One region of the Vibrio panuliri genome, then DNA from elsewhere that is predicted to be linked to it. Evidence: predicted binding sites of a transcription regulator. Region 1 holds the regulator's gene; each other region holds the start of a gene.
The links. Region 1 encodes PurR, which represses purine synthesis genes. Its sites were predicted from a motif close to TNANGNAAACGTTTNCNTNA; they were not measured.
Positions count from the first base shown of each region.

Region 2: a site for PurR is predicted at 2,139-2,158, ahead of purL (phosphoribosylformylglycinamidine synthase). Genes of this name have one in related genera too.
Region 3: a site for PurR is predicted at 2,803-2,822, ahead of glpX (class II fructose-bisphosphatase). Genes of this name have one in related genera too.

Region 1 covers NZ_AP019654.1:1,045,786-1,050,333, forward strand. The annotation lists gene GZK95_RS04780 (alpha/beta fold hydrolase) at 1-655, shown strand, start outside; gene GZK95_RS04785 (DUF7577 domain-containing protein) at 652-957, opposite strand; gene GZK95_RS04790 (TVP38/TMEM64 family protein) at 970-1,659, opposite strand; gene GZK95_RS04795 (TfoX/Sxy family DNA transformation protein) at 1,800-2,390, opposite strand; cyclic di-GMP riboswitch class I at 2,502-2,599, opposite strand; gene purR (HTH-type transcriptional repressor PurR) at 2,750-3,754, opposite strand; gene torD (molecular chaperone TorD) at 3,956-4,548, opposite strand, start outside.
Region 2 covers NZ_AP019654.1:797,301-801,848, reverse strand. The annotation lists gene purL (phosphoribosylformylglycinamidine synthase) at 1-1,944, opposite strand, end outside; gene mltF (membrane-bound lytic murein transglycosylase MltF) at 2,385-3,935, shown strand; gene GZK95_RS22370 (hypothetical protein) at 4,284-4,418, shown strand; gene tadA (tRNA adenosine(34) deaminase TadA) at 4,483-4,548, opposite strand, start outside.
Region 3 covers NZ_AP019654.1:199,059-203,606, forward strand. The annotation lists gene GZK95_RS22235 (cache domain-containing protein) at 253-924, shown strand; gene GZK95_RS22240 (GGDEF domain-containing protein) at 958-1,680, shown strand; gene glpX (class II fructose-bisphosphatase) at 1,737-2,744, opposite strand; gene zapB (cell division protein ZapB) at 3,048-3,290, shown strand; gene metF (methylenetetrahydrofolate reductase) at 3,433-4,323, opposite strand.

The DNA.
Region 1 (4,548 bases):
GATTGATTTACGAGGCCACGGTAAGTCAAACCAGTTACTAAAAGAGATCATGACCAGTCGTTACACGTTTAAAGCAGTAACACTGGATATCCTGCAAGTGCTTGACCACCTCAAAATACAATCTGCCCATTTTGTCGGCTTGTCTCTCGGTACGATTATCGTGCATAACCTAGCAGAACTGGCGACCGACCGCGTGAAATCGATGGTGCTTGGTGGGGCTGTCACACGTCTTAATACGCGTTCACAATTCTTGGTTAAAGTGGGCAATATCTTTAAACATATTGTGCCTTACATGTGGTTGTACAGCTTGTTTGCGTACATAGTTATGCCACAACGAGCGCAAAAGCAGTCGCGGCATCTCTTTATCCGTGAGGCGAAAAAGCTCTGTCAGCAAGAGTTCAAAAGATGGTTTATATTGGCATCTGATGTGAACCCGCTAATGCGTTATTTTAATCAAAAAGAGTTGCCGATCCCGACTTTGTATTTGATGGGCGATCAGGACTACATGTTTATCAAGCCAGTGAAAGAGATCGTTGCTCTACAGCACCAAAGTCAGTTACTAGAGATAGCGGATTGTGGTCATGTGTGTAATATCGAAAAACCCGAAGAGTTTAATCAGCATTCGATCCGCTTTATTCAGCAACAGATCCGCTAATGGATCGCGACGCCACATTGCCAACACAGTGCAAATTGTCCTTCATTAAGCTCCCCACACTCAGTGCAGCGCCAAGCCTGTTGTGAGTGTGGTTGTTCAAACTGCTCAATCAGTTCAATCGCTATCTCTTTTTTAGCTAGGTCGAGTAACCAAACATGAGGGGCGCTCGCTTCTCCAAACGGCACTTCACCTTGCAATCCAAAAATGCCTTCTCCTCGCACTTCGCATTGTATGTTGTGGGAGCGTAAAAGCTCACACACAATGTGAGCTTGAGGTGGATTCACGGCACTGAATATTTTCATCAATAACCTCGATTATACTTGGCTGTGAGATTCTGGCTGGCGTCGAAGTTTAGCCATTACCCATTTGGCAATAATTGGGAATAAGCCGAGTAGGGCAAAAGAGACCAAAACAGATGGGGATACAATGCCCGACAAGCTGTCGATTTGAGCTAGTTGAGTACCAGCATTGAGATAAACGGCAGTGCCCGGCAACATACCTAATTGGCTAACCAGATAAAAACGTGCCGTCGTGATAGGAGTTAGCCCCATCAGTAGGTTAATCAAAAAGAACGGAAAGACCGGAATTAAGCGTAAGGAGAAGAGATAGAATGCCCCATCTTTTTCTACGCCTTGATTGATCGCAGAGAGTTTGTCGCCAAATTTGCTTTGTACCCAATCACGCAGTAAGAAGCGGCTGCTGAGGAAGGCGAGTGTTGCGCCCAGCGTGCTAGCAAATGATACCAGTAGTAAACTGGTCCAAAAACCAAACAGGGCGGCACCAAGTAGCGTGACGACGGCTGCTCCGGGAATCGAAAAGGCGGTTATCGCGACATAAGCGGAGAAGTAGATGATGGCGGCAAGTACGAAATTCTGCGCAATAAACTCACCAAGAGCCGCTTGCTGAGCTTTCGCATTTTCCAACGTGAGTTGATCACCAAATTGTGAAATTAACACCGCGATTAGGGCGATCAGTGCTATCCCTATCAATAATTTTTTGTTCATCTTCGCTCTCCTTTCCCTTTTTTGCGTCCGCTTATTCTTAGTTTAGCTGTTGGGGGAATCTTGTCTCTGTTGGTAGATAAGAACCTTAAAGTGAAGAAAAACTTTCATAAAAAAAGCCAGCGAAATTCGCTGGCTAGTGTTTATTGAAGTCGAGAGAGTAGCTCATCTCTGCGCTCTTGGGGTACCACTGACCAGTGTGTCCCTTTAATTGCGCCTTCAAGAGACCACAACAGCTCTAGGCTAACATCACTAGAGTGAGTTTCGCGAATCGCTTTATAAGCCTCTACAGAGCCCGCTTGCTGCAATTGCTCAACATTATCGATACCGGCTTTCTTCAGCATTCGCTCAGTCGCTAAGCGAAGGTTCGGTAAATCTTTAATGCGAGTTGGTTTTGTTTCAGCTTGCGCTGATTTCTCAACTTGAGCTTGTGCGTGTGCTTCACGTGCAATCTCAAGCGTTTTGGTGCTATTACTGTACAAATCTTCACTCAGAGCGAAGTATTTAGTGACAACAGGAAACCCACGTTTGTGGTACACGTACGGCTCGAATCCTTGTTGTTTAAACTGCTTGGCGAGAATGCTGTCTGCTCGAATATGAAGCTTATTATTTACAACTAACGCAAACATAGTTTCGTCTGCAAAAATCCCAAACCCACCAAACATAGAGCGAGATTTAATACGACCTAGCGGCTCAAAGAGCCTCATCGAGTCTTTAAGAATTGGTTTGTCCATTCAGTACTTTCTCGGTGTATGTGTATGTCAATACGCCACCAAATCAGGTCCGAAAGATTAGCAGTTATGCAGGAAATAGGAGAATAATCCGTTAACGCGCGCATTTCTACCATCGGCAACCCCGCTACCATACGTCTTATGCTGTGCATAAAAGTTTAGGCCGGAAGCTTTGCGTCCCATCTTTTCAGAATGGTTTGCCCTGTGCGTGACTTAATTTGCCTTGCTAAAGATTAAATACTTCTGTTTCAAAGTATCACCATACTATGAAAGAATTGTGATCTTAATGCAAGAATTAAGTTGGGTAGGAGTCACAATAGCCGACTAATCTCACATCGGCTATTGTTATAATAATCATTGAGTTAAGGTAATTTGGTTACCGTAGAGCGTTCAACGATTTCTGGATGCATTTCAAATACGCGTTTGTCATGCTCTTTGTCTTTAATGCGTTCAAGTAAGATTTCGAAGGCATTTTTACCAACACGACGTTTAGGTTGGTGAACCGTTGTCAGTGGTGGCGAGAAGTACTCAGCAAGCTCGATATTGTCATAACCAATCACAGACATATCTTCAGGAATACGGATACCTTTCTGTTGCAGACGACTCATTAGACCAAGGGCCATGGTGTCATTGAAACAGAAAATTGCTGTTGGGCGTTTATCCATCGCTGCGATTTTATCTGCCGCTAGCACAGCAGTATCACACTCGAAGTTACCTTCTAAGATCCAATCTTCATTTACTGCCAAGTTCGCTTCATTCATCGCGCGCTTGAAGCCTTGAATTCGTTCCTGACAGGCTGCTTTTTCAAAGTGACCGCTTAGACAAGCGATGTCTTTGTGACCATGATCGATTAGGTATTTGGTAGCAAGATAGCCACCTTCTTCCGAGTTATCGATGATCTTATCCGCTTGAGAACTCTCCGGACCCCAATCCATAACTACTTTTGGAATGTCTTTGTGGCGGTCCAGCATTTCACTCAGTTCTTCTGTTAGGTCAGAACACATCACCAAAATACCATCGACGCGTTTTTCAGCGAGCATGCGAATGTAATCGCGTTGCTTTTCGTAGATACCACCGGTATTACATAGGATAAGTGTGTAACCTTGGCGGTAGCAGTAGCTTTCTACACCATCGATGACTTCAGAAAAGAATAGGTTAGTTGATTGCGTCACCAACATACCAATTGTGCGGGTACTGTTGCACTTTAAGCTACGCGCAACAGCGCTTGGCGCGTAGTTTAGTTCAGTGACGGCTTCCATCACGCGCTCTTGAGTTGCTTCCGCAACAAAACGCGTTTTGTTAATAACGTGTGAGACTGTCGTGGTTGATACGCCGGCAAGGCGAGCAACATCTTTAATAGTGGCCATAAGGTATGATCCTTTCTATAGCTGCCACATGGCTATTCACATTTTTGAATAAAACTGGCAGAAAGTAATAGAAATACAAAAACCGCTTTTTTACAGCGGTTTGTACTTGTTTGGTCTTTTTATCGTTTGCGGCTTCGATTTTAGACCGCATCGCCGCCAGTAGCAAACGAAAAACCCGCTCTCATTTTATGAGAAGGGGTGTTATTCCTCTTCACCCACTAAATAGGCGCAATCCAATTCAAGGAATGCCACCAGCAGTGAGGCCACAGAAGAGTAAAAACCAAAAGCGTCGAGTGTTTGACTTTTCGCTGTGAACTTTGGCACCCAATTTAGAATGTGCTGACGAATAAACGCTTCTTGCTCGATCAACGCATCATTGAGGTGGCGCTCTTGCTCCAACTCATTTGAGCGAATAATCATATTGCCCAACAGATCAAGTTCAATTGCGATATGGTCAGCAGGCTCATTTAAGTCCTGATTTACCGCCACACCATGCTGAGTCAGTAGATCTTGCATTTGGTTTGCGGGTTCATCATGCAATAGGCCTGTCGTACCCACATACATAGAGGCGTACGGTAGTGCAGACTCTTTGTCTGATTTTAAGAACAAGTCACAAAAATCCGCTGCAAGCTCTAGTTGACCATCTTCGCGATCCATTTGTCTATTGAGCGCGTCCACCAATCGGTCAACCGCAGGTTTTAGGGTTGGGTTTTCACCTAGACCAGCAAGAAAGCCGCGGATTTCAGGGCTTTGATATTGTGCAAGCTCTGTTTCAGTCAGTTCTCTTGCGAACA
Region 2 (4,548 bases), 250 kb from region 1:
TTCCGCGACGGTCGGTAGACGAAGCACACGCTCAACCGCATCGTTAATTTCAATTCCATCACGCGTGATTGCTGGACTTTCCACTTTCAATGTCGTCGCATCACGATGCATTTTTGGTGGTTTGCCAAGCAAGATATCCATTGGCATATCAATTGGCGTATTGTCGAAGTGCGAATCTTCTAGAGTTAGGTGACGCTCTTCCGTTGCTTCACCGACGACGGCATACGGTGCACGCTCGCGCTTACAAATCGCATCAAATACATCCATATTTTCTGCGGCAACCGCCATTACGTAGCGCTCTTGCGACTCGTTACACCAAATTTCAAGCGGGCTCATTCCCGGCTCATCATTAGGCACATCACGCAATTGGAACTTACCACCACGCTCACCATCATCAACCAATTCAGGAAGCGCGTTAGAGATACCACCCGCGCCAACATCGTGAATAAAGGCGATTGGGTTTTGCTCACCAAGTTGCCAACAGCGGTCAATAACTTCCTGACAACGGCGTTCCATCTCTGGGTTTTCACGCTGCACTGAAGCGAAATCCAAATCTTCTGCAGATTGACCTGATGCCATTGATGATGCCGCACCACCGCCAAGACCGATGTTCATCGCCGGACCACCAAGAACGATCAGTTTTGCGCCTACTGGGATCTCTTTTTTCTGTACGTGTTGGTCACGAATATTACCTAGACCACCCGCAATCATAATTGGTTTATGGTAACCACGAACTTCTTCACCAGCATGAGAGGTAACTTTTTCTTCGTAAGTACGGAAGTAACCAAGTAGGTTTGGACGACCAAATTCGTTGTTGAATGCCGCGCCACCAAGTGGACCTTCTAGCATAATGTCGAGTGCGTTAACGATACGCCCTGGCTTGCCAAAGTCTGTTTCCCATGGCTGCTCAAAGCCCGGAATACGCAAGTTCGACGTTGTAAAACCGACCAGACCCGCTTTTGGCTTGCCGCCGATACCCGTTGCGCCTTCATCACGAATCTCACCACCAGAACCGGTCGAGGCACCAGGCCAAGGAGAAATAGCCGTTGGGTGGTTGTGAGTTTCTACCTTCATTAAGATGTGTGCATCTTCTTGGTGGTAGTTGTACTGACGGGTTTGTGGATCAGGGAAGAATCGTCCAACTTTTGAGCCCACCATCACTGCGGCGTTATCTTTGTATGCAGATAACACATGCTCTGGTGTGGTTTCGTAAGTGTTTTTGATCATCTTGAACAGCGACTTTTCTTGCTCAACGCCATCAATTGTCCAATCAGCATTAAAAATCTTGTGACGACAATGCTCTGAGTTCGCCTGAGCAAACATCATCAACTCAATATCATTTGGATTACGACCTAGTTTAGTGAAGTTCTCCACTAAGTAGTCAATCTCATCTTCTGCCAATGCCAGGCCAAGGGAAACGTTTGCTTCTTCTAGCGCAAGACGACCACCAGCAAGGATATCAACATGCGCCACAGGCTTAGGTTCAGAGACTTTAAATAGTGCATCTGCGGCATCCAGTTCAGTGAATACGGCTTCCATCATTCGGTCATGAATCAGAGCCTTAACCGCATTCACTTGCTCAGCAGAAAGTTCAACCGAGGATTCAATGTAGTAAGCCGTACCGCGCTCAAGACGTTTTACTTTTTCGAGACCACAGTTACGAGCGATGTCCGTCGACTTAGAAGACCAAGGTGAAATTGTGCCTGGGCGTGGAGTAACCAAAAGCAAAAGTCCTTGCGGCTCGTGCTCTTCAATGGTTGGTCCATAGGTAAGTAACTTCTCAAGTTTATCTAATTCAGACGCGTCCAAATCCGCGCTTAAATTAGCGAAGTGCATAAACTCTGCGTAAATATCGCTCACAGGTAACTGCTGTTCACGGCAAAGTTCTAGTAGTTTGTTGACACGAAACTCGGAAAGAGCTGGGGAGCCACGCAAAATTCTCATGTGCTTAGGTCTCTCTGCAATTGGTTAAGATCAATTTCACTGATGAAGCAAACGGATTGCCGCAAAAGAAAATAGACCACAAGGTAATATTGGAATAAATTCAGATGGTTACATAAAAATCACTGATAACCCATACCAATTTCACCTCTGCTTGCGGGCGCATTATAAAGGATTTATTTTTGTGATGTAACACCAAAAGCAAACGTTTGCTTTATTTTTTTGTCAAATTTGAAATACAACCCATAACCAATCGGTAAGACACGGCTTATTCCACCTAAGTTAGCGTAGTTTTCACCTTCCGTTGTTAACCACAACAAAGGAAAACCATTTTCTCATCAAGCAGAAAAACTTAGCCGTGCTCGCGAACCCTTCCACTCCACTTTGCCTCGCCCGTTTACTCTGATATAAAGTCGGTATATGAAGTACGAGAAAATTATTAGATGATCAGCCATTTTCTAAACAGAGCACGCACCTATATCTTGTTTGCTATCAGTATTGTTACGCTAGCCGGCTGTCAGATAGAGTCTGCACCGAAAAGCGATCTCGATCAGATTCGTGAGCGTGGAGTGTTGCGTGTCGGCACGTTGAATAATCAGCTAGCTTATTACATCGGCCCTGATGGTCCGGCAGGCTTGGACTATGAAATCGCGCGTAAGTTTGCTGAGGAGCTTGGCGTAAGGCTCGAAATGAAACCTGCCTACCAAATCTCAAACCTGTATCCAGCACTAGAGAACGGTGAGATCGACATCATTGCCGCAGGTCTTACCCAATCACCAGAGCGTGTTAAGCGTTTTCGACCAGCTCCCGCGTATTACTATGTCAGCCAACAGTTGATCTATAAGAAAGGTCAATGGCGTCCTCGCAACCTTGCTCAGTTATTGAAAAAGCAACCACAGTTAATCGAAGCCAATGACGGCAAACCGGTTGTAACTATCGTTGGAGACTCTCATTTCAATCAAACCTTAACCAAATTAAAAGAAGAGCACCCAGAATTTGAGTTTACGATTGATCAAACCGCAGATGTCGGTGATCTACTTAAGCAAGTCTCTGAAGGCAAAATCCCGTTTACTGTCGCTGACTCCGTTGAAGTTTCTCTTTCTCAGCGTATTTATCCGGATGTGGCGACCGCGTTTGAACTCACAGAGGACCAACCAACCTCATGGTTCTTGCGCCGCTCAGATGATGAAAGCTTATATGCGATGGTGATTGAATTTTTTGGCAATCTAAAACAATCCGATCAACTTGCGCAGCTTGAAGAGAAATACATTGGCCACATTGACAGCTTTGACTATGTGGATACTCGCGCCTTTATTCGTGCGCTGGACGACAAATTGCCAAAGTGGTCTCCTCTGTTTCAAGAGTATTCAGAGGAGTTTGACTGGCGCTTAATTGCCGCCTTGGCTTATCAAGAGTCTCATTGGAACCCAATTGCTCGCTCGCCAACAGGTGTCCGCGGCATGATGATGTTAACGTTGCCCACCGCAAAAAGCGTTGGGGTGACCAATCGCCTAGACCCCGAGCAATCGGTAAAAGGAGGGGTGGAATACTTACGTCGCATGGTGGCACGCATTCCTGATTCTATCGAGCAGCATGAGAAAATTTGGTTTGCCCTAGCCTCTTACAACGTTGGCTATGGTCATGTTATGGATGCGCGTCGTCTCACTAAGAAACAAGGCGGAAACCCAGATCAGTGGATGGATGTAAAAGAGCGCCTACCTCTGCTTCGCCAAGCTAAATATCACCGTCAAACCCGCTACGGTTATGCGCGTGGTGACGAAGCTCGTAACTATGTAGAAAACATTCGTCGTTACTACCAGAGCATCATTGGACATATTGAGCAGCAAACGCCCGATGAGACCGATGTGAATATTGACGATTTGACCGTGATTGAAGTTGATCCTCAGTTGCTCTCAAGCGCTGAAAGCTCACTGTCTGGAGCCTCGGCGGCGACCCCAAGTGAGCCAACAAGCGCAAGCGGCAAAACCAACTAAAACACTGGTTTCATATCCTAAATCAAGGGAAGTCTCGATTTTTGCAGATTTCCCTTGAATTTTAACTGCGACTCCATACATACTCACTGCCCTTTCAGCGTTGATGAAGACTCGCTTTTTCAGCGCCTGATATACCAATCCAACGGAACATCCCCAAGCAACTGATGCAGCAGGAAAGCGATGGGCTCAACAGACTTCTCGATATTGGCAGCAATACCGTTAAGGATGGTAGGCAAATCCTTTGCTTAAAGCGTTATTGGGATGGGGAACAAGCAACTTCTCATCGCAGTTAGGTGGGAATTTTCGGTTTTATCCGGTATGCAATTCGTATAATTTGGAGGTTGTTTTATGCGAAAACGTAGCATGCAATCAAAACGCCTTAAAAAGACTGTTGCCGCTAACCGCCGTAAACGCAAACTAGCTAACAACAAGAAAAAGGTGATTGCTCGTCATCGTGCATTTATGCAATTGTCGAGTCAATGATCCCTCGGGATTGACTTAATAAGTTAGCAAACATAGCTTTATGTTTGCTAACTGAAAACCACACCTACTTTAGCTCCGAATCTCTCTTTTCCTGTTTCAGTGCCTTGATTTCTTTGCGGCGACGTTTAAA
Region 3 (4,548 bases), 850 kb from region 1:
TTTATAAAATCGTTGAATGGGTTGGTGGGTATGTATACACTCCGCTCATTGAGAATTAGGTGACTCATCCTGCATTGGAAAAGGCCGAAGCTTAGCTTCGGCTTTTTTATTTTTTAGGTCACGGTACAGCGATATTTGCGTGTGTATTTTACAAAGTAGAAGCGTTTGGGCTCGCAATACTAACGGGTGAATGATTAAGTGATTGCCGACGATAAAATAGGATATAAAAAACTGTTTGTAGGGATCACAGCATTGTTTTTATTTGCACTCGCGTTTCTGATTCTTGATTCAGCGGAAGAATCGACGCAAGCGTATAAAGATAGGAAGCTGCGTGTTGAAAGGGTATTGGAAGATACCACCCAAGTGATTAATGCATTGGAGTACAGCATCACTTCGCTCTACCCGCTGCAAAATGATCGCTATGTATTGCCTCATACCATTAAACTCAATGGCGATACCTGTAACTTTGGCGGCAAGTCTCATACAGGTAAAGAGTATGACTTCATGTTTGCTGGCCCAAAAGAGATGTGTGATCGCAATTCTCCTCTGTTTAAAAAAGCCTACCGACGTCTGTTTGTTGCACCATCAATGGCGTATTTTGCTAAAAGTATTAGCCAGATTTCATCGATCTATTTTATCTCCGCCGATAAGTTCATCATTTCGTCACCTAAAGCATTTGCTCAGTCAATCGAGGGAGATACCTTCGATAAAATTATCTCAACTCGACCATATTGGACACGCACCGTTAAATTGGCCTCCCATAGTGATAGCGCAATTTATACGGGAGATTATCAAGATTACATGACTGGAAGACGAGTCGTTACCATTACTCGCGCAATATATGTGGATGGTAAGTTTAAAGGGGTTTTAGCCATTGATAACAACCTCAATGACCTTATCCAATACAATTTTGCCGGCTATTGACTCACGGAGAAGCAAGGCCACAATAGTAGTGATGTGTTTAGTTTTAGGTATTCCAAACCTGTCGTGGTAGCTGGGAAAGAAACAGGGCTTTACTTGACCGTTGATGAGCCGAGAAGCGTACACATCATCCATATTTTAGAACATGACAAGCCACGTTTAATTGCCTTGACCTGTTTTTACGTGTTGGTGCTGTGTATCTTATGGTTCCGCTATACACAATCGGCTCATGCTCGGCTCAAGCAGCTTGCCATGCTTGATCCGATGACCAACTTGCTCAACCGTCGAGGTTTTGAAGTCAAACTTAAAGAATTACCATCGTCGAGTTACCTCGCCATTGCTGTATTTGATATTGATGACTTTAAAGCGATTAATGACAATTGTGGTCACAATGTTGGTGACGATATCATTTGCCAAGTGGCAAAGTTGCTGAGTAATAGTTTACGCCAAACTGATTTAATTGCGCGTTTTGGTGGCGAAGAGTTTGTGATTGCGGTGACCAGTGAGTCGGCCGAGCTTGCACATGTCATCCTCGAACGAGTGCAAAGTGATATGAGTTCGCCTGAGATTCGTTTGTGTGATGATACCGTTTTGCAAGTGACCGCTTCTGGTGGCGCGGTGATCTATCCGTTGGCGAAAGTTAGTGATATTAGTCAGTTGTGGCAAGAGAAAGGGATCATTGATGCCGACAGTCTATTGTATCAGGCAAAAAAGGCGGGTAAGAACCGTATCTTTATTGAGCTTGGCAAGCGAGACTAACCAGAATCAAAAAAGGATGGCAAATTCGCCATCCTTTTAACATCCAGGACACTCAGTTATAGAATGATGTCGCGTACTTCTGGGTCTTTACGCTCAAGGTAATGCGTGGATTTGATGCGACGAATCGTGCGGCAACGACCACGGATAAGAAGTGTTTCAGTTGTGGCAATATTACCTTGACGGCTAATGCCTTCTAGCAAATCGCCCTTAGTAATCCCTGTCGCAGAGAATACAACATTGTCGCTGCGCGCCATGTCTTCCATTTTTAGAACAATACCTGCTTCAACGCCCATCTCTTTACAACGAGCCAGCTCTGCCGCACCGTAAATACGGTTTTCTTCGGTATCGCCTTTCACTTGATGACGTGGCAACAGACGACCATGCATATCGCCATCCAGTGCGCGAATAACCGCAGCAGAAACCACACCCTCTGGTGCACCACCGACACAGTACATCACATCGACTTCACTATCTGGCATACAAGTTAGGATAGATGCCGCGACATCACCATCAGGCACAGCAAATACTCGTACGCCCATCTGTTGCATTTCTGCAATGACGTCATCATGACGTGGTTTTGCGAGGGTAATTACCACTAAGGTATCTAAAGTCTTATTCAGTGCCTTGGCGATGTTTTCTAGGTTTTCTTTCAGTGGTTTGTTTAGATCGATACAGCCTTTTGCACCAGGACCTACCACTAATTTTTCCATGTACATATCTGGCGCTTTAAGGAAGCTACCTTTTTCACCTGCGGCAAGTACAGCTAACGCATTCGATTGACCCATTGCGGTCATACGAGTGCCTTCGATTGGGTCAACGGCAATATCTACTTCATCGCCACCGGTACCCACATGCTCGCCAATGTAGAGCATTGGTGCGTCATCAATTTCACCCTCACCAATAACGATTTCACCGCTGATCTCGGTCTTGTTGAGAAGGGTGCGCATTACCTCAACTGCGGCACCGTCGGCTGCGTTTTTATCGCCACGGCCTAGCCATTTGTAACCGGCTAGTGCTGCGCCTTCAGTGACTCGAGAAAATGCCATTGCTAAATCGCGTTTCATGATGACTCCAAATAGGTTTTATGGAACAAAGTAAATTTGGCGCGATTCTACCACATCAAAAAGTAAACGTTTGCCTTTTTGCCGCTTTGAGATTGAAATTGATCAATAAAGCGCAGTAAAGTGAGCATTGGCCGTACTGCCGTCGGGTTTAAGTTAGCTAACCGTCAGTAACTGGCGATTTTTTGCGCGAATAGCGCACAATATCAAATATAGGGCGTGTGTCTCTCGGCTCTGCTAAGTAGAATGAAGGCAATACGTGAAGCCGTTCTTCACTTCAACCGAATAAACTAAGGGTAGGCAAAGATGTCTTTTGAAGTACTAGAAAAACTAGAAGCAAAAATTCAAACTGCAGTGGATACAATCGCACTTCTTCAAATGGAAGTAGAAGAGCTTAAAGAAGAAAAAGAAAAACTATCTGCAGAAGCAACAGAGCTGCGTGCAAGCCGTGAAGAGCTTGAGCAAAAATCTCAGCAAATGCAGCAAGAGCATGCTGCATGGCAAGATCGCATCCGTAACCTACTTGGTAAGATGGATGAAGTAGAGTAAGCGGCTGAAAGTTGATCGCATGAAAGGGGTTAACCGCAAGGTTAGCCCTTTTTGCTATCTGTAACCCCGCTTAATTGGCTTTTGGGTTATAGGTGGCAAAAAGGTCAGCACAAGGCTGACCTTCAAGAAGCAGAGCACGAGCTTATGCTTGAGGGCGAACGCCAAGGGTGTGGCAAAGTGCGTAAGTCATCTCTGCTCGGTTTAGCGTATAGAAATGGAAGTCTTTTACGCCTTCACGGCTTAGAATTCTTACCAAATCTAGTGCTTGGCTTGCACCAACCAGTTGTCGTGTCGTTGGGTCATCATCGAGCCCTTCAAACTGCTTAGCCATCCAGCCCGGCACTTTGACATGGTTCTGTGCGGCAAAGCGTGAGGCTTGCTTGAAGTTTGATACGGGTAATATCCCCGGCACAATTTCCACATCAATGCCTGCGGCAACACAACGGTCACGAAAACGCAGATAGCTTTCTACGTCGAAAAAGAATTGGGTAATTGCGCGACTAGCACCAGCATCGACTTTGCGTTTTAGGTTGAGCAAATCCGCTTGAGCACTTTTAGCTTCAGGGTGTACTTCAGGGAAAGCAGCGACAGAGATATCAAAATCGTGGCGTGACTTGAGTAGTTCAACCAGATCGGAGGCATACATCTCTGGCGCACCACCACCGGGTGGAATATCACCACGCAGTGCTACAATACTTTGAATGCCGTTAGACCAATAATCGTCGGCAATTTGAATCAACTCTTCTCGAGAGGCATCAATACACGTTAAATGTGGTGCCGCTACTAAACCAGTCGCTGACTTGATCTCTTTGATGATCGAGTGGGTTCGATCTCGCTCACCTGAGTTAGCGCCATAAGTGACCGAAACAAACTTTGGCTTGAGGGTTTTTAAACGATGTACGGAGTTCCACAGGGTTTCTTCCATCTTCTCGCTGCTAGGAGGAAAAAATTCAAATGAGACGTTGATATTGTCTGAAAGCTCAGCAATATTTTGGTTCAAGGCGTCGATATGACTAGCGTGCGTGTATCCCATTTTTACTCTCCCTGTTGCGGCTGCCTCTGCCACTTATAAACAAAATCCTTTTGACGTTTAGACGTCTATATGTCCACAGAATGTCTTGAATACAGTTTGAAGTCAATAAAGTGATTATGAATTATATTCAAGTTGATAATTAGCTTTCCTCAAGTTGCTATCTCAACCGACTTCAGGCGCGGATACTTCTATTTGGTCGCGCTCATAAAAAAGGTGTCGCATTTA